3 regions of the Promicromonospora vindobonensis genome follow, and region 1 is predicted to be linked to each of the others. Evidence: predicted binding sites of a transcription regulator. Region 1 holds the regulator's gene; each other region holds the start of a gene.
The links. Region 1 encodes LexA, which represses DNA repair genes until DNA is damaged. Its sites were predicted from a motif close to TCGAACANNTGTTCGA; they were not measured.
Positions count from the first base shown of each region.

Region 2: the regulator LexA is predicted to act here: its motif matches at 1,740-1,755, upstream of ACFS27_RS19495 (HNH endonuclease signature motif containing protein).
Region 3: the regulator LexA is predicted to act here: its motif matches at 2,066-2,081, upstream of ACFS27_RS00820 (HNH endonuclease signature motif containing protein).

Region 1 is NZ_JBHUOG010000002.1:1,784,497-1,789,021, reverse strand. It holds gene ACFS27_RS21245 (ATP-dependent DNA helicase) at 1-690, shown strand, start outside; gene ACFS27_RS21240 (L-lactate dehydrogenase) at 700-1,689, shown strand; gene lexA (transcriptional repressor LexA) at 1,780-2,595, opposite strand; gene ACFS27_RS21230 (LysM peptidoglycan-binding domain-containing protein) at 2,787-3,233, shown strand; gene nrdR (transcriptional regulator NrdR) at 3,353-3,823, shown strand; gene ACFS27_RS21220 (DUF5302 domain-containing protein) at 3,974-4,207, shown strand; gene ACFS27_RS21215 (DUF4386 domain-containing protein) at 4,331-4,525, opposite strand, start outside.
Region 2 is NZ_JBHUOG010000002.1:1,387,111-1,391,635, forward strand. It holds gene ACFS27_RS19485 (ABC transporter ATP-binding protein) at 9-830, shown strand; gene ACFS27_RS19490 (ABC transporter permease) at 842-1,603, shown strand; gene ACFS27_RS19495 (HNH endonuclease signature motif containing protein) at 1,806-3,539, shown strand; gene ACFS27_RS19500 (GntR family transcriptional regulator) at 3,583-4,293, opposite strand; gene ACFS27_RS19505 (MFS transporter) at 4,446-4,525, shown strand, end outside.
Region 3 is NZ_JBHUOG010000001.1:168,820-173,344, forward strand. It holds gene ACFS27_RS00820 (HNH endonuclease signature motif containing protein) at 1-2,021, opposite strand, end outside; gene ACFS27_RS00825 (GNAT family N-acetyltransferase) at 2,203-2,655, shown strand; gene ACFS27_RS00830 (O-acetyl-ADP-ribose deacetylase) at 2,652-3,179, shown strand; gene ACFS27_RS00835 (response regulator) at 3,190-3,858, opposite strand; gene ACFS27_RS00840 (sensor histidine kinase) at 3,855-4,525, opposite strand, start outside.

The sequences.
Region 1 (4,525 bases):
CTTGGCCTCAAGGGCGAGGACGCCCCGCCATGGCGCGGCCTGGACGCAGGCAGCCCGTTCGACTACCCCCGCCAGGGCATCCTGTACGTGGCGCGGCACCTGCCGGCGCCCGGCCGCGAGCCGACGACGGAGGCGCAGCTCGACGAGATCGCCGAGCTCATCACGGCCGCCGGCGGCCGTACGCTCGGCCTGTTCTCGTCCCGGCGTGCGGCGAACGCGGCCGCCGAGGCCATACGCGAGCGGCTGGACTTCCCGATCCTGGCGCAGGGCGACGACCAGCTACCCACGCTGGTGCGCCAGTTCGCCGAGGACCCGGCCGCGTGCCTGTTCGGCACGCTGTCCCTGTGGCAGGGCGTCGACGTGCCTGGCCCGTCGTGTCAGCTCGTCCTCATCGACCGCATCCCGTTCCCCCGCCCGGACGACCCGGTCAAGGCGGCCCGCGCACGGGCCGTCGAGCAAGCGGGCGGCAACGGGTTCATGGCGGTGTCAGCGCAGCACGCCGCGCTGCTGCTCGCGCAGGGCGCCGGGCGCCTCGTGCGGAGCATGGACGACCGTGGTGTCGTGGCGGTCCTGGACCCACGCCTCGCGACCGCGCGGTACGCCTCGTTCCTCACCCGCTCGATGCCCGGGTTCTGGCCCACCACGGATTCGGCGCTTGTCCGCGCCGCGCTGGCGCGGCTCGACACATAGCCTGGACACATGTCAGCCCTCTCGGACGTCCAGGGCGCGCAGCCGTCCGGCTCACGCACCACCAAGCTGGCGGTAGTGGGTGCAGGGGCGGTCGGCTCGACCCTCGCCTTCGCCGCGCTCACCCGGGGCTCGGCCCGGACGATCGCCCTCCACGACGTGAACCGGGCAAAGGTCGAGGCGGAGGTGCTCGATCTGCAGCACGGTCTGATGTTCACCCCCCAGGCGCAGGTGGTCGGCTCGGACGACGTTGCGGTGTGCGCGGGGGCGGACGTCGTCGTTGTGACGGCCGGGGCGAAGCAGAAGCCCGGGCAGACCCGGATCGACCTCGCCGAGGCGACCATCGGGCTGATGCACCAGATCCTGCCCGGGCTGGTGGACGTCGCGCCGGACGCGACCTACCTGATGGTGACCAACCCCGTGGACGTCGTGACCTACGCGGCGCTCAAGATCTCCGGTCTGTCGCGTGAGCAGCTGTTCGGCAGCGGCACCGTCCTGGACTCGTCGCGGCTGCGTGGTGTGCTCGCCCAGCGCTGCGGTGTGGCCGTCGGGAACGTGCACGCGTACATCGCAGGGGAGCACGGGGACTCGGAGATCGCGCTCTGGAGCTCCGCGACTATCGGTGGTGTCCCGCTGCTGGACTGGGCGCCGCTGGGCGGCAGGCCGCCGATCGACGGCGCGGTGCGCGCGGAGGTGCACCACGAGGTGGTCGACTCGGCGTACCGGATCATCGCGGGCAAGGGGGCGACCAACTACGCCGTCGGTCTGGCCGGGACCCGCATCATCGAGGCTGTCCTCAAGGACGAGGGGCGGATCATGCCGGTGTCCTCGCTGCTGGACGACTATCACGGCATCAGCGACGTCTGCCTGTCCGTGCCGTCACTCGTGGACCGGCGCGGCGTCACGGACAACGTGCGGGTGCCGATGTCCGACGAGGAGCTGGCCGGCCTGCGTACCTCGGCGGACAGCGTGCGGGCGGTCCAGAAGCGCTTCGGCTTCTGAGGACGGGCCAGGGGGAGACGACGACGGGGTTGTGCTCCGCTGGAGACCCAGCAGGAACACAACCCCGTTCTCGTCGCGCGTGTCCGGCCCCTACAGGCTGCGGAGCACCGCTACCACGCGGCCCAGAATCTGCGCCTCGTCGCCCGGGATGGGCTCGTAGGCCGGGTTCTGGGGCAGCAGCAGGACGTGCCCGTCCGCCTGCTTGAACGTCTTGACCGTGGCTTCGCCGTCGATCATGGCCGCGACGATCTCGCCCTGCTCGGCAACGTTCTGCCGCCGCACCACCACCCAGTCCCCGTCGCAGATCGCGGCGTCGACCATCGAGTCACCGGCGACCTTGAGGAGGAACAGCTCGCCGTCCCCGACGAGCTGGCGGGGGAGCGGGAAGACGTCCTCGACGACCTGCTCGGCAAGGATGGGCCCGCCGGCCGCGATCCGGCCGACGAGCGGCACGTACGACGGCGGCGGGGTGCTGGCGTCGTCGGGCACCGAGCCACCCCAGTGGACCTGGCCGCTACGGCGCGGCTCGGGCCAGTGGATCTCGCCGCGTGTCGGCTTGTCGACCTGCTCGGCCATGGGCTCGACGAGCTCCATCGCGCGCGGCCGGTTCGGGTCGCGACGCAGGAAGCCCTTCTTCTCGAGCATCTGGAGCTGGTGCTTGACGCTCGACGGGCTGGCCAGCCCGACGGCCTCGCCGATCTCACGCATCGACGGCGGGTAGCCCCGCGTCTCGAACGACTGCCGAATCGTGTCCAGCACGAGGCGCTGCCGTTCGGTGAGGCGGTCTGTCGGCGAGATCGTGTGTACGTCAGCGACCGCCTTGTCGCCCGGCGCGTCCAGCGTGGCGACACCCGAGAGCGCCGTGTCGACGGCTCTCGTGTCGCTGGTCCCGTCCCGTCCCGTCATGCCCGTGCCCCTCCCGTTCCGACAAATGTTCTCCCATGCGCGACCCACTCTAGATCACAAACTCGCTCGGCTCAAACGAATGTTCGAGCGTGTCTCGACATCGGACGGTGTCCCGTGCTACACAATGGTACGGGCGTTCGACGAACGCTTGTATGAACGACAAGAGCTCAGTCACTCTTCGAGGAGGGGCCATGGGGGACGTGATCCCGCTGCGGCAGTACACCCCGACGTATGGACAGGCGTTCGTGCCGCCGTACGGCCGGGCGTATGCACAGGCGTCCGGGCCGGCCGCGGCCCCGGCGTACCGGCCGGCCCGGGAGCGCACGATCGCCGACCGGCTGGGCCTGGCCGGCCTGCGGCTCACCAGGCGCGGCCGCGCGGCGCTCGTGCTGCTGGCGATGCTCCTGCTCGCGCCGATGATCACCTGGGGTGCGACCGCCGTCGCCAGCTCCCCCGGCGAACCGACGGAGGTCCGGGTGCACGCGGTGCAGCCGGGTGAGACGCTCTGGGGCTACGCCACGGAGATCGCGAGGCCGGGCGAGGACGTCCGGCACGCGGTCGCCCGGCTCCAGGACCTGAACGAGATGTCGTCGGGCACGGTGCGGGTCGGAGAGCTGTTGCTCCTACCCAAGGAGTGACGAGAGACCACAATTCGCCGTCAAATGGCGCGGCGATGTTGCATGGGGGTGGTTTGCCCGCTTACGGTCGGGGCGCGACCGGAGGCCTCCGGTCGGTGGTCGACCACGCAGGAGTGAGCATGCACTGCCCGTTCTGTCGCCATGCTGACTCGCGCGTGGTGGACTCGCGGACCGCCGACGACGGCCTGTCGATCCGGCGCCGGCGCCAGTGCCCGAACTGCAACCGCCGGTTCACCACCGTGGAGACGGCCAGCCTGTCCGTGGTCAAGCGGTCCGGCGCCACCGAGCCCTTCAGCCGCGACAAGGTCGCGGCTGGTGTGCGCAAGGCGTGCCAGGGGCGTCCGGTGAGCGACGACGACCTCGCCATCCTGGCCCAGCGTGTCGAGGAGACGCTGCGGAGCAACGGTAGCGCGGAGATCGACGCGTACGAGGTGGGCCTCGCGATCCTTGGCCCCCTGCGGGAGCTCGACGAGGTGGCCTATCTGCGGTTCGCGAGCGTCTACCAGTCGTTCGACTCGCTCGAGGACTTCGAGAGCGCCATCACCTCGCTGCGCGCGGAGCGCGCCGAACGGGCGGCCGCGCAGGCCTGAGGGCCCGCGTGGAGCTGCCGCGCGGCCGGGCGCCGCTGGCCGGGCGGCTCGACCGTGCCCAAAAATGTTGGCACCTGGTTGTGCGGTAGTGCAGGCTGGGCGGCGACGGACCCGATCGAGGGACCCCCGAAACAAGAGGAGGTGATCGGTGTGACGGACGAGAAGCCCAATGCCGAGGCGGCAGAGGTCGAAGCCGAGGGCGTAGAGGAGCCCAAGGTGCCGACCGCGCCGAGCAAGGACGCGAAGGCACGGTTCAAGGAGGCGCTGGACCGCAAGAACTCGGCGCAGCACCGGACCGCAGCCGGCGACGTGAACACCGGCGCGGTGCACGGTTCGGAGACGACCGGCCCCGTGCAGAAGATGTTCCGCCGCAAGTCCGGCTGATCCTCGGTGGTGGAGGCCGCTGACCAGGTGTTTGACCTGGTCAGCGGCCTTTGTGTTGCTCACCGAGCTGCGGGTTCGTTCGTTGAACGAGCGAAGCCCAGGTTCTTTGGACCGTGGTAGCGGTCATTGCGTGGCCGCCACCGATGGCGTGACCGTGGGTGCGCGGGTAGGCCAGCCGCGAACGAGCAGCAGCACCCCCAGGGTGAGCTCGAAGAGGCCCCCCGGGACGGCCAGCGCGACACCGGCGCCGGGGACGGCGGAATCCAGCCCCACACCGACTGCGAGCAGGACGTACCCAACCACGCCCCACATGCTGAG
Region 2 (4,525 bases), 400 kb from region 1:
CCATGAGCATGGCCACCGAACGGGGTCGCGAGCCCGCGATCCGGGTACAGCACATCGAGAAGTCGTACAAGGACCTGCACGTCCTGAAGGGCGTGGACCTCGAGGTCGCACGCGGCAGCATCTTCGCGCTGCTCGGCTCCAACGGAGCCGGCAAGACCACCGTCGTCAAGATCCTGGCCACGCTGCTCAAGGCCGACGGGGGCACCGCGAGCGTCAACGGCTTCGACGTCGCCACCCAGGCCGCCGACGTCCGCGAGTCGATCAGCCTCACGGGGCAGTTCGCCGCCGTCGACGAGGTCCTGACCGGCCGCGAGAACCTGATCCTCGTCGCCAAGCTCCGCCACCTCAAGAACCCCGGCAAGATCGCCGACGACCTCCTCGCCCGCTTCTCCCTGACCGACGCCGGCGGGCGCAAGGCCGCCACGTACTCCGGCGGCATGCGCCGCCGCCTGGACATCTCCATGAGCCTGATCGGCAACCCGCCGGTCATCTTCCTCGACGAGCCCACCACCGGTCTGGACCCCCAGGCCCGGATCGAGGTGTGGGAGGCCGTCAAGGAGCTCGCCCGGAACGGCACGACGGTGCTGCTCACCACGCAGTACCTCGACGAGGCCGAGCACCTCGCCGACCGGATCGCGATCCTGCACCAGGGCCGCATCATCGTCAACGGCACCCTGTCCGAGCTCAAGGCCCTGCTGCCCCCGGCGAAGGTCGAGTACGTCGAGAAGCAGCCGACCCTCGAGGACGTCTTCTTCGCCGTCGTCGGCGACAACGGCACCGCCGGCAAGACCGGCACCACGACCAGCAGCCCCGCCGGCTCGGACAAGTGAGGAACACGACCATGAGCAAGCACTTCTTCGGTGACACCGCCGTCCTGACGGGACGGTCCCTGAGCCACATCATGCGCAGCCCGGACACGATCATCACGACGGCGGTCACACCGATCGCCCTCATGCTGATGTTCGTCTACGTGCTCGGCGGCGCGATCGACACCGGAACCGGCAGCTACGTGAACTACCTGCTGCCAGGGATCCTGCTCATCACCATCGCCTCGGGCATCGCCTACACCGCCTACCGGTTGTTCCTCGACATGCAGGGCGGCATCTTCGAGCGGTTCCAGTCCATGCCGATCGCCCGCTCGGCGGTCCTGTGGGGACACGTGCTGACCTCGCTGGTCGCCAACCTGATCTCGGTGGCCGTCGTCGTGCTGGTGGCCCTGCTCATGGGCTTCCGCTCAGGAGCAGGGGTGCTGGCCTGGCTCGCCGTCGCGGGCATCCTGATCATGTTCACCGTGGCCCTCACCTGGCTCGCGGTCATCGCGGGCCTGTCGGCCAAGACCGTCGACGGCGCGAGCGCGTTCTCCTACCCGCTGATCTTCCTGCCCTTCATCAGCTCGGCGTTCGTACCCACCGAGACCATGCCCGGCCCGGTGCGGTGGTTCGCCGAGAACCAGCCGGTCACCTCCATCGTCGACACGATCCGCGACCTGCTCGCGCAGGAGCCGGTCGGCACCGACATCTGGGTGGCCCTCGCCTGGTGCGTCGGCATCCTGGCCGTCGCCTACGGCTTCGCCATGGCCTCCTACCGGCGCCGGATCGCCTGACACCACCGGCACACAACGCTCGACCAGGGTCCTCGGCCGCACACCGCCCGGTGTGCGACCGAGGACTCGCGGCGACGGCGGCGACGCCCGCGAGGCCGTGAAGGGCTATCCACAGATTTCGACCTGGACGTGCGATGCGTACGACTGTTCGAGATGATGGTCGTGGTGAAGATGAGGAGCCTAGGAGAGCGGGTGGTGACCGGTGGAGCAGTCGACGAACGGCAGTGCGGCCGGCGGTCGGCCGCCCGCTGCTGGGGTGTTGGAGGACGTGCTGGCCCGGTTCGAGGACGTGATGGACGATCTGGCAGTCCTGACCGACCCGGAGGTGCTGGATGGGTGGGACGCGCCGAGCGTCACGCGGTTGATGCAGGCGCACACCCGGATTCGTCGGTTGACCGGCCGCCTGGACGGGGCGCGGTACACGTTGTTGCCCAGGATCGAGGCGGAGGGATCATGGCGTTCGGGTGGGATGGCGCGGGCGTTCACGACCTGGCTGCGGGTACGTGAGGGCATCTCAGCGTGCACGGCGGGCAAGGACATGACGATGGCGCGCCGCCTGGCCACCGCACTACCGGCCACCAGGGAGCGTCTGGTGGCGGGGACCTTGGGTGTGGATCATGCGCGGGTGATGACGGAGGTCGCGCCGACGAGCGAGACCCGTCAGGATGCGTTGGCCTGGCTCATCGACACCCGCACGGGTGAGACGACGACACCCGAGTTGTTCGTCCAGACCGTCGCGGTCGACTTGCCTGACCCGGTCGACGACCCGGACGGCAGTCGTACCCGTGAACAGGTCACCGCGGTGCTGGAGGGCGCGGTCACGGACGGGACGCTGGTGACCGGGGAGGGCCTGGTCCTGCGCGAGGCCGGCTCCTTGAACGCGGACCAGTTCCGGGTGGTGGCGCGCCGGTTCGCGACCGTGACCGACCCGGACACCGACGACGTTGACGACGACAAGGCCGCCCAGGGCGAGTTCCTCGACCTGGCCAAGACGTTCGGCGGCTACCACGTCGCCGGATTCCTGACCGACGTGCACGGACTACTCGTCACCGCGGCGATCAACGCGGTCATGGGCGCACCCTCGGCCGAGGACGCGCGTTCGTCGACACAACGGCGGGCACAGGGCCTGGCGGACGCGGCCCGCGTGGTGCTGGACACCAACCAAGCCTCACCCGGCGCGGCAATACCGCCACACCTGAACGTGACCGTGTCCTGGACCGAGTTCGTCACCCAGGCCACCCGCACCCGCGACGGCCTGTGCGTCACCTGCGGACAGACCAGTCCCGGCCGCACAGCACCGGGCCGCGCGACGGGCGCGGCCGCACCGGACACCGGCCCGAGCACACCAGGTACCGGCACCGGCGCTGGGCCGGTCACAGCTACGGGCGCGGGCGCAGTGGGCACCATGACGGTGTCGGGGCTGCTGTCAGCCGGTGGCCCGGTGTTCACCGAGACCGGTGGACGCGCCCCACGGGCGCTGATCCGGCGGCTCGCGTGCGACAGTGCCGTCACCAGGATCGTGTTCGGGCCCGACGGCGCCGTGCTCGACGTCGGCCGGGCACAGCGCACCGTGACCGGCCAGATGCGCCGCGCGGTGATCGCGCGGGACCAGCATTGCGTGTTCCCGGGATGTGATCAGCCGCCATCGAGATGCGAGGTCCACCACGCCGTGACCCACTGGGCGCACGGAGGGAACACCTCCGTCACCAACAGCGCCCTGCTGTGCTGGTACCACCATCAGCTCGTCGACACCCGGGGCATCACCATGCACTGGACCGGCAAGCCCACCGCCGACCCCAGCGCAACCGGCAGCACCGACGCCGTCCCCAGCGCCCTGCTGGAGACCGGGTGGGCCTTCACCGACGCCTCCGGGCACCGCATCCAGGTACCCGAACCCGTCGAAGCCCTACCCCCACCCGAGGCCGAAGCCGCCTGACCCCGCCCAGACCACGCCAACAGCCCGCGCCGGGGGGAGCCAGCTACTCCCAGACCGCGATGCTGCGCCGCACCGGCACGGAACCGTCGTCCGTGGCGAAGAGCTCCGGCGAGCGCCGTCGGGTCTTCTCGATGTCGTCGAACACCGCGCGGAGGTGGGCCCGCAGACTGTCGCGCGCGCTCGGGATGTCCCCGGCCACCACCGCGTCGAGAATGGAGTGGTGCTCGTCGACGAAGCGGCCCATGCCGTTCGTCTCGTGCAGGCCGAGGCGGCGTGCGCGGTCCAGGTGCCCCTTGGCGGCGACGACCGTGGACCAGGCCCTGCCGTGTCCGCTGAGGCGCAGGAGCCCGTGGTGGAACGCCTCGTCGAGCTCGAAGAACTTCTCGAGGTCGAGCCGCGCCTCTCGCTGCTGCTCCAGGTTGGCGCGCAGCTCGGCGAGCAGGTCGGGGTCGAGCGTCTCCGGGATGTCGTCGAACGCGGCCAGCTCGACCGCCTCGCGGAGGAACTGCGCGTCAGCGACTCGTTCGGCGTCGACCCGGGACACGAAGGACCCGACCTTGGGGAACACCCGGACCAGGCCTTCCTCGCCGAGGAGGATCAGGCTCTCACGCACGGGCGTGCGGCTGACGCCGAGGGACGCGGCGAGCTCGTTCTCCGACAGGGAGGCGCCGGGTGGCAGCTCAAGGGTGAGCACCTTGCGGCGCAGCGTCTCGTAGACGACTCGCCTGTTGGATCGGTTCGAGGCATCCCTCATGCACGCAGTCTAGGCGGGACGGCCCGATCTTCCACACCACGGCCAGTTGACACCCTCTTGTCGACGCTGCTTACATACAAGCACTGCCACACATTGGCGGGCGGGCATCCCCGACAACGACGTCAGTCAAGAAGGCAAGGAGCACACTTCCAATGGCGGAAACAGCAATGACCCCGCCGGGTAACGCGGTCACCCGATCTACCAAGGACCTCACCAGGGCCGCCGTGTCGGG
Region 3 (4,525 bases), on a different contig from region 1:
TGGCCGGTCAGGGCGTGCAGGGTGAGGTCGTGGCTGGTGTCGGGGTCGATGTGGTCGAGGTCGATGTGGGTGTCCAGGACGGTGGGTGGTCGGGTGTGGGTGCGGCCGGTGGGGGTGGTCCAGGTCGTGACGCCGGTGAGGGGGTCGCGGACGATGCCCCAGCCGGCGTGGGTCTTGAGCAGGTGGTGCTTGCGGCACAGGGGGTGGAGGTTGTGGGCGTTGGTCTGTCCGCTGTCGTTGCGTTCGTTCCTGTGTTCGTGGTCGAAGGGTTGGATGTGGTCGAGGTCGCAGCGGGTGGCGGGGGTGTCGCAGCCCCACAGGAAGGTGCAGGTCTCGTCTCTGGTCTCGACCGCGGTGCGGAGGACCTTGCCGGGTTGGTAGGTGGTGGTGGAGTAGTCGGTCAGGATCCCGGTGACGGGGTCGGTCAGGAGGCGTTGCCAGGTGGCGTCTTGGGCGATCAGGCGGGCGGTGTCGGCGGGGATGGGTCCGTAGCCGGTCAGGTGTCCGGGGGCGTCGTCCAGGCCGAGGAGGGTGGAGGCGGGGACGGTGACGCGTACGACGGGGCGGGTCGGTGTGATCCGCACCGGCCGCACGATCTCTTGGACCACGACCTGGACGGGCGCCCGGCCACCACAGGTGCATACGGACACGTCGGTGTCTGTGCTGGGGGCGTGGGCGGCCTCGGTGTCGTCGGCTGCCTCGTGGGCGGTACCTGCACCGCCGACGCTGCTGTCCTCAGCGCCGCTCGCCGCATCGTCGTGCGGACCGCTGCTCGCACCGGTGCCCGTCGCTCGGCTGTCGACGCCCGTGCCCGTCGTCGTGCCCGTGCTCGTGCTCGCGCCCGTGGTCGTGGTCGTGCCGGCGGTGGGATGCGTGCCGTGGTCGGTGTCGCGTGCTACCTCGTGGTCGGTGCTCGTGCTGGTGGTGTCGTCCGGCTCGTTGTCGTCGGGCTCGGTGGTGTCGGTGTAGCGGTCGGCGGGGAGGAGGCGGCCAGTGATGATGCCGGTCAGGGAGTCGGCGCGCAGCTGTCCCAGGGTGCGGTCCTCACCGGTGGTGTGGCGTAACTGATGGGCCATGTCGTCCACGACACCCCACACGGCGGCGGCGTCGACGGCGGGGAGGTAGGCGGACAGCCAGCCCATGTCGTTCTCGGCGCGGTCCAGCTGTACGCACCGGCGTTGTGCTTCCGTGCGTGCGGTCTGGGCGGCGCCGTGGCGGGCTTTGGCGAACGCGAGCATCCGGGTCTGTAACCATTTCCAGGTTCGGTGGGGTGCCTGGGGCAGGTACCGGGCGATGGCCTCGGCCCGTTCGGTGGCGGTGAGCTGTGCTGCGGACCGCAGCAGGGTGTGGGCCTTGCGGACGTCGATGCGTCCGGTGATCAGTGCGGTGATCACGCTCGGGTGCTGGGCACCGGCCTGCGCCCGGACCACGACTTCTGCGGCTTCGGACTCGGTCACGACGAGCTCGCTGGTGACCTGGGCGACCAGAGAGTTGTGGGCCAGGGCGTGGGACTCGCGGGTGGCGCGTTCGGCCACGACCTGGGCCTGGAGACCAGCGGCCCAGGACTGCAACCGCCCGCACGCCGTGACGAGGTCACCGAGCGCGTCGTCCGACAGCTCACCCAGCACACTCGAGCCCGGCAGGCCCGGGTCCTCGCCCCGGCCGTGGTCGAGGTTGCCGTCCACGTCGATCGCCTCCGCGACCACCCGCGCCAACCGCGCTCCCGGCACACCCCGCACCGCCTCCTGCAGAACATCCTCCGGCCACACCGCCACCGGCATGCCTTCCGGCAGCCGGCCGCCCGGCGCACCTTCCGGCGCACCATCCAGCAGATCGTCGGGTGCTGCGTCCGGCCAACGGTCGGGCGGGGCGTTGAAGACCCAGGCTGGAACCTCGTCGTGCGCCACGACGCGCACCTCCACCCCGTCCCGCACCACGAGCTCTCCCAGGACCGGGTTGTCGCCGGCCAGGTCCTCCAGGAGCACGCTGCTCAGACCCGGGTAGCGCTGACCATCGTCCATGACTCCACCCCTCCACCTATACGCTATTTCACCATGCCATCATCTCGGACACCTGTTCGACAATAGAGGCGACCACCCACACCGGCCACGGCTTCTGCCATCCGCAGAAGAAGGTGGCGAACGCTCCTCACTGCCGGAATTCCCTCGGCCGGTGTCGGTGTCCGGTGGTTGACTCCAGCCCATGAACGACGTCTCGACCTACGAGTTCTCCACCGACCCTGACCGCATCGACGCCACCCGCGTGCACGAGCTCGTCTCCCGGCACACCTACTGGGCCAAGGACCGGCCGCGCGAGGTCATGGACACCGCCATCGCGGGTTCCCGGCCCTACGGCGTCTTCCACACCGGCACGGGCGAGCAGGTGGCGTTCGCACGCGTCGTGACCGACGGCGCGACGTTCGCCTGGCTCGCCGACGTCATCGTCGACCCCGCCCTGCGCGGGCTGGGGATCGGCAAGCTCCTGGTAGCAGGCGTCGTCGCCGACATCGAGCCGCTCGGGCTCCGCCGCACGCTGCTCGCGACCGCCGACGCCCACGGCCTCTACGAGCAGTTCGGCTGGGTGCCTGTCGACGACGGGTACACCTGGATGGAACGCCGGGGCCTGGGAGCCGGGGCCAAGGGGGTCGGCGCATGAGCATCTCCGTCGAGGTCGGCGACCTCACCCACGTGGAGGCAGACGCCGTCGTCAACGCCGCGAACTCCCTGCTCCTGGGTGGCGGAGGCGTCGACGGCGCCATCCACGCAGCGGCGGGCCCGCGCCTGCTGGAGGCGTGCCGCAGACTGCGCACGACCTCTCATCGGGAGGGCCTGGACGTCGGCGACGCCGTCGCCACCCCCGCGTTCGACCTGCCCGCGGCGTGGGTGATCCATACGGTCGGGCCGAACCTGCACCGAGGCCAGGACGATCCCGCCCTGCTCGCGTCGTGCTTCGCCCGGTCGCTCGACGTCGCCGCGGAGCTCGACGTCCGATCGGTCGCCTTCCCCGCCGTCAGCGCCGGCGCCTACGGCTGGCCGGTGACCGACGTCGCACGCATCGCCGTGCTGACCTGCCGCGGCTGGCTCGCAGAGCATCCAGCGAGCAGCATCGAGAACATCCGGTTCGTGGTCCTCGACGAACGGGCGCGGGAGGTGTTCGAGACCGCCCTGGACGCCGCGTGACGGACGGCGGTCAGTCCCGCCGCGCCCGGGGCGAGACGAGCCCCGCCTGGTAGGCGAGCACGACGAGCTGCGCGCGGTCCCTGGCGTGCAGCTTGGTCATCGCGCGGCTCACGTGGGTCTTCACGGTGGTCGGACTGAGGACCATCCGTTCGGCGATCTCGTCGTTGCTGAGCCCGTGCGCCACCAGGGCCACCACCTCCCGCTCCCGGTTGGTGAGCAGGTCGAGCCCGCGCCCGGAGAGCACGTCGGGCGGGCGGGCCACGAACTCGCTGATCAGCTGCCGGGTGACCGACGGTGAGAGCAGCGCGTCCCCGCGAGTCACCACCCGGAGCGCCTGCAGCAGGCTTGCCGGGTCGGTGTCCTTGAGCAGGAACCCCGCAGCGCCGGCGCGCAGGGCCCGGAACACGTGCTCGTCCAGGCCGTAGTTCGTCAGCATCACGACCCGCACGTCACACAGCCGGTCGTCCTGGACGATACGGCGCGTCGCCTCGATGCCGTCCAGCACCGGCATCTGCACGTCCATCAGCACGATGTCGGGCCGATGCTCCAGGGTTGCGGCTACGGCCTCCTCGCCGTTGCCCGCCTCGGCGAGGACGTCCAGGTCGTCCTCGCTCTCCAACAGTGCTCGGATACCGGAGCGGATCAAGTGCTGGTCGTCGACGAGGACCACCGAGATCATGGCGGGCCCTCTGCCGCGGGGCCACCCGCAGACCCGCCGGACCGTCCGGGCCGGGGACCGGTCGGCAGCTCGGCCACCACCGAGAATCCCGCCGTCGGCCCGGGGCCTGCCCGCAGGTTCCCGCCCAGCGCGGCGACCCGTTCCCGCATCCCGATCAGTCCGTGCCCCGGGACGGGCGGCTGCCGTGACGCCGACCCGTCGTCGTCGACCTGAACCTTCAGGAGACCGGCGCCGTACCTGAGCCACACCCTCGCCGTCGCGGTGCCCGCATGCCGGCCGACGTTGGTCAGCGACTCCTGGACCACACGGTAGGCCGTCTGGTCGACGTCGGGCGGCAGCGGCGTCGGCGTCCCCTCGACGGTGACGGTGATCGGCAGCCCGGACGAGCGCGCCCGGTCGACCAGCGCGGGAAGCCGGTCCAGCCCCGCGCCGCCGCCGTCGTCGTCGCGGCGCAGGGCGTCGAGGGTGGACCGGAGCTCCCTGGCCGCGTCCGTGCTCGCCTCCTGGATCGCGAGCAGTGCGGCAGCGGGCTCCTCGCCACGCTTGCGGGCGAGATGCGCCGCCACACCGACCTGCACGTTGATGACCGAGATGCTGTGGGTCAGCGAGTCGTGGAGCTCGCGCGCGATGTGCAGCCGCTCCTCGACAGCGCGTCGCCGGGCGACCT